One region of the Iodobacter fluviatilis genome, then DNA from elsewhere that is predicted to be linked to it. Evidence: predicted binding sites of a transcription regulator. Region 1 holds the regulator's gene; the other holds the start of a gene.
The links. Region 1 encodes sigma-54, which starts transcription at its own class of promoters, with help from an activator protein. Its sites were predicted from a motif close to CTGGCACGCTTCATGCTT; they were not measured.

Region 2: glnA (type I glutamate--ammonia ligase) is a predicted target of sigma-54. The motif match lies at 1,408-1,425, and genes of this name have one in related genera.

Annotation. Positions count from the first base shown of each region.
Region 1 covers NZ_CP025781.1:2,130,248-2,132,451, forward strand. Annotated here, with positions in the region: gene lptB (LPS export ABC transporter ATP-binding protein) at 1-231, shown strand, start outside; gene C1H71_RS09585 (RNA polymerase factor sigma-54) at 232-1,608, shown strand; gene hpf (ribosome hibernation-promoting factor, HPF/YfiA family) at 1,633-1,959, shown strand; gene C1H71_RS09595 (PTS sugar transporter subunit IIA) at 2,065-2,204, shown strand, end outside.
Region 2 covers NZ_CP025781.1:2,856,875-2,859,078, forward strand. Annotated here, with positions in the region: gene glnA (type I glutamate--ammonia ligase) at 1-1,332, opposite strand, end outside; gene C1H71_RS12675 (valine--tRNA ligase) at 2,109-2,204, shown strand, end outside.

The sequences.
Region 1 (2,204 bases):
GCAGGTGTAGACCCGATTGCAGTGATGGATATTCAACGTATTATTGGTTTTTTAAAGCAACGTGGAATCGGTGTGCTAATCACTGATCATAATGTGCGTGAAACCTTAGGTATTTGTGATCGTGCGTACATCATCTCAGAAGGTGCGGTGATGGCGTCTGGTGTTCCAAAAGATATTGTGGCTAATGAAAGTGTGCGTCGAGTGTATCTCGGTGAACATTTCCGTATGTAAATGAAACAAACCCTGCAGCTGCGGCTTTCCCAGCAACTTAACCTCACGCCACAATTGCAGCAGGCTATTAAGCTGCTGCAGCTTTCTACGCTTGAGTTTCAACAAGAGCTTGAACAGTATCTAAACGACAACCCCTTGCTGGAGCGTGGCGAGGAGGCCCCCGCAGGGGAAGCTGAGCAGCCCGAGCCGCAGTGGGAAATGGGCGGGGATGATGATGGTTTGCGCTGGGAAGGTACTAGTCATGGAAGCTCAGATGACGATAATGACTTCGACCCCGCCACCAATATTGCGCGTGATTTAGATTTACGTGAATACCTGCTGCAGCAAGCAGGTCTGCTGCAGCTGCCGCATCGGGATAAGTCTTTGTTGTTGATGTTGATTGAAGCTTTGGATGATGATGGTTTTCTTTCTCAGCCCTTAGATGAAGTCTATTCTCAGCTGCCAGAGGAACTTATCCAAGATTATGAACTCGAACTTGATGACTTGAAGATTGCTTTAATTCGCTTACAACATTTAGAGCCCTTAGGCGTTGGAGCTCGGGATACCGCCGATTCATTATGCTTACAGTTGCGTCAAAAACAGCCGAGTGCCGCTAAAGATTTAGCCTTGAAAATTGCCCAAAATTCACTCGATTTATTAGCTGGACGGGACTACACTAAGCTTAAACGAGCCTTTAAATGCGAGGATGCTGAGTTAAAAGCTGCGCAAGAATTGATTGTAAGTTTAAACCCAAGGCCGAGTGCACAGTGGTCTGTAACCTCACCAAGATATGTAAGCCCTGATGTGGTTGTGCAAAAAGTACGCGGGGTTTGGCGGGTTAGATTACACGATGCATCTATGCCAAAATTACGCGTTAACCGGCTTTATGCAGATATCTTACAAAAAGGCGATGGTGCTCATTTAGCGCGCGAGTTACAAGAAGCGCGTTGGTTGGTAAAAAGTGTGCAGCAGCGTTTTGATACGATTTTACGAGTAGCAACAGCAATTGTAGAGCGGCAGCGGGCATTTTTTGAGTACGGTGAAGTGGCGATGCGCCCTTTGGTGTTGAGGGATATCGCTGAAGAGCTCGATTTACACGAATCAACTATTTCTAGAGTCACCACGCAAAAATACATGTTAACGCCGCGTGGTTTGTATGAGTTTAAGTACTTTTTTGGTAGCCATGTAGATACGGACGCCGGTGGTGAATGTTCTGCAACCGCTATCAAAGCTTTGATAAAGCAGATGGTGCAGCAAGAAGATAAGAAAAAACCTTTAAGTGATAGCGTATTGGCAGAAGCATTATCCGCCCAAGGTATTGTGGTAGCGCGTCGTACCGTTGCTAAATACCGTGAGGCGTTGCAGATTTACCCAGTAAGTCAGCGCAAAAGTTTGTAAGGCCCCAACGGAAGGAGTAACCCTATGAATTTGAATATCAGTGGCCATCATCTTGAAGTAACCCCATCCATTCGTGAGTACGTGAACAGTAAAATGGAGCGGGTTATCAGGCACTTTGATAATGTGATTGACGTTAATGTCATCCTCTCCGTGGAGAAACTGCAACACCAAGTTGAAGCTACCGTTCATGTTCGCGGACGCGATATCCACGTTGAAGCAACGGATGAAAATATGTACGCAGCGATTGATTTTTTGGCAGATAAACTTGATCGTCAAGTTGTAAAGCACAAAGAAAAATCAATGGATCATCGCAACGAATCCATCAAACAGCATCAACCTAGCGCTGAATAAAGCGATTTCTTTCACCTTAGCGGGAACCGGTTTAATCGGGTTCCCGTTTTTGTTTTCAAGCTACGGCGCTACAATAGCTGTCGTCCTTGTTTTGGTCTGCCTACAATGAGTCTGATCGCCCAAATTCTGCCAAGCGGCAATGTCTTCCTCGATATGGAAGTCGGCAGCAAAAAACGTATTTTTGAACAAGTAGGGATTCTATTTGAAAATAGCCACGGCATTGCCCGTAGCGTTATTTTTGATAG
Region 2 (2,204 bases), 730 kb from region 1:
GATATAGCTGTCGATCCAGTCATTGCTAAATACGCCGCCACGAGTCAGGAACTCACGGTCTTTATCCAGCGCATCCAATGCTTCATCCAAAGATGAGCAAACTGTTGGGATCAACTTGTCTTCTTCTGGTGGCAAGTCATACAGATTTTTGTCTGCAGGATCGCCTGGGTGAATCTTGTTTTGCACGCCATCGAGGCCCGCCATCAACAGTGCAGAGAAGCAAAGGTATGGGTTAGCCAATGGATCTGGGAAACGCGCTTCAATACGACGGCCTTTATCTGACGATACGTGTGGAATACGGATCGAAGCAGAGCGGTTGCGTGCTGAATACGCCAATTTAACCGGCGCTTCATAATGCGGAACCAAACGTTTGTAGCTGTTGGTGCCCGGATTAGTAATCGCATTCAAAGCTTTAGCGTGCTTGATGATCCCGCCGATGTAGAACAGGGCGAATTCGCTCAAACCTGCGTAGGCATTACCTGCAAACAGGTTTTTGCCGTCTTTCCAAACCGATTGGTGAACGTGCATACCGCTGCCGTTATCGCCAACGATAGGCTTAGGCATAAAGGTTGCGGTCTTGCCGTATTGGTCTGCTACGTTGTGCACCACGTATTTCAGGATTTGAGTCCAGTCTGCGCGTTGTACCAGTGTGCTGAATTTAGTACCAATTTCGTTCTGGCCTGCGTTCGCCACTTCGTGGTGGAACACTTCAACCGGTACGCCTAGCTCTTCCAGAATTAGTACCATGGTGGCACGGATATCTTGGTGGCTATCGACTGGGGGCACTGGAAAGTAGCCGCCTTTGAGACGTGGACGGTGGCCTTTATTACCACCTTCTACTTTATTGGCTGTCGCCCAAGCGCCTTCGTCGGATTCAATTTTGTAGAAGCAGCCGGATAAATCGGAGCCAAAACGGATGCCGTCAAAAATAAAGAATTCTGGTTCTGGGCCAAAGTAAGCCGTGTCACCCAAGCCGGTTGCTTTTAGGTATTGCTCAGCGCGCTTAGCAACCGAGCGTGGATCACGATCGTAGCCCTTGCCTGTATCAGGCTCTACAACGTCACATGTCATAAACAGTGTTGGTTCGTCGTAGAAAGGATCGATGTTGGCAGTCGATGCATCTGGCATCAACAGCATGTCAGATGCTTGAATGCCTTTCCAGCCAGCAATAGAAGAGCCGTCGAAAGCATGGCCCGTTGTGAACCAATCTTCGTCTACCACGTGCGAAGGCACTGTAACGTGCTGCTCTTTGCCCATAGTGTCGGTGAAACGCAAGTCAACGAACTTAAGGCCGTTTTCTTGGATAAGGTTGAGAACGTCGGCTACCGCCATCTTGAATTCTCCAAATTTAGTTGCATGAGGGTGAAAGGATAAAGCATCCGGCTCTGCGGAATTATGAAATTGATTCAGCAATAACCATGCCAACATAAGGTGTGCTTAACTCCATTGTGCCATAAACCCAGACGCACGGACTAGCAAGCTTTAAGTAAACAACTTATGCACCATTGTGGTGACTAAAAAGCATAGTGCGAGCTTTTTTGGTGCGGCGCTAGCAGCCTGTCGGACTTAAGGCTGATCTACTACGGAAAAGCCGGATTTGGCCATATTTCACGCATTTTCTCGTTGAATAGCCAGCTATTCGCCTCAAAAACCCGCGAAATCAGTCTCAAACCGGTCTTTTCCTCGCTACGATCGCTTAAGTCCGACAGGCTGCTATGGCCGATGGCGGTGACGGAAATACTAAGAGCACCAAATCCTTTGGTTGCAGTGCGGGGAAAGTGCTCAACAGCGTCCTTGGTGCCCGTATAAGTAGAGTAATAGGCGGTGTAGGCGGTTAGCTGTGAGCTTTTTAGAGGTAAGTCTTACCACGGGTGAGTTGGTCGAAATTTTGCTGCAATATCAAGCCTTAGCGCTGGTTTAGGCTGTGTTGTATCCTTACCCGCCCCATGAGCTTGCAGCGGGTGCAGGCCTTTGAGAATTGGCTTGAGAATGTTTTAGCTGAGCAATTGCCCAAGCTTTGTTTTATTCCCGCTGCCTAATGCTTCATGAAATCTGGCGCTTAAGGCTATAATCACAGGTTAATCTATGAACGACTGAGCCCTTTTCCCATGAGCACCACGCCTAAAGAACTCGCAAAAAGTTTTGAACCCGCAGAGATCGAAAGCCGCTACTACCCAGAGTGGGAGAAAGCCGGTTACTTTCAG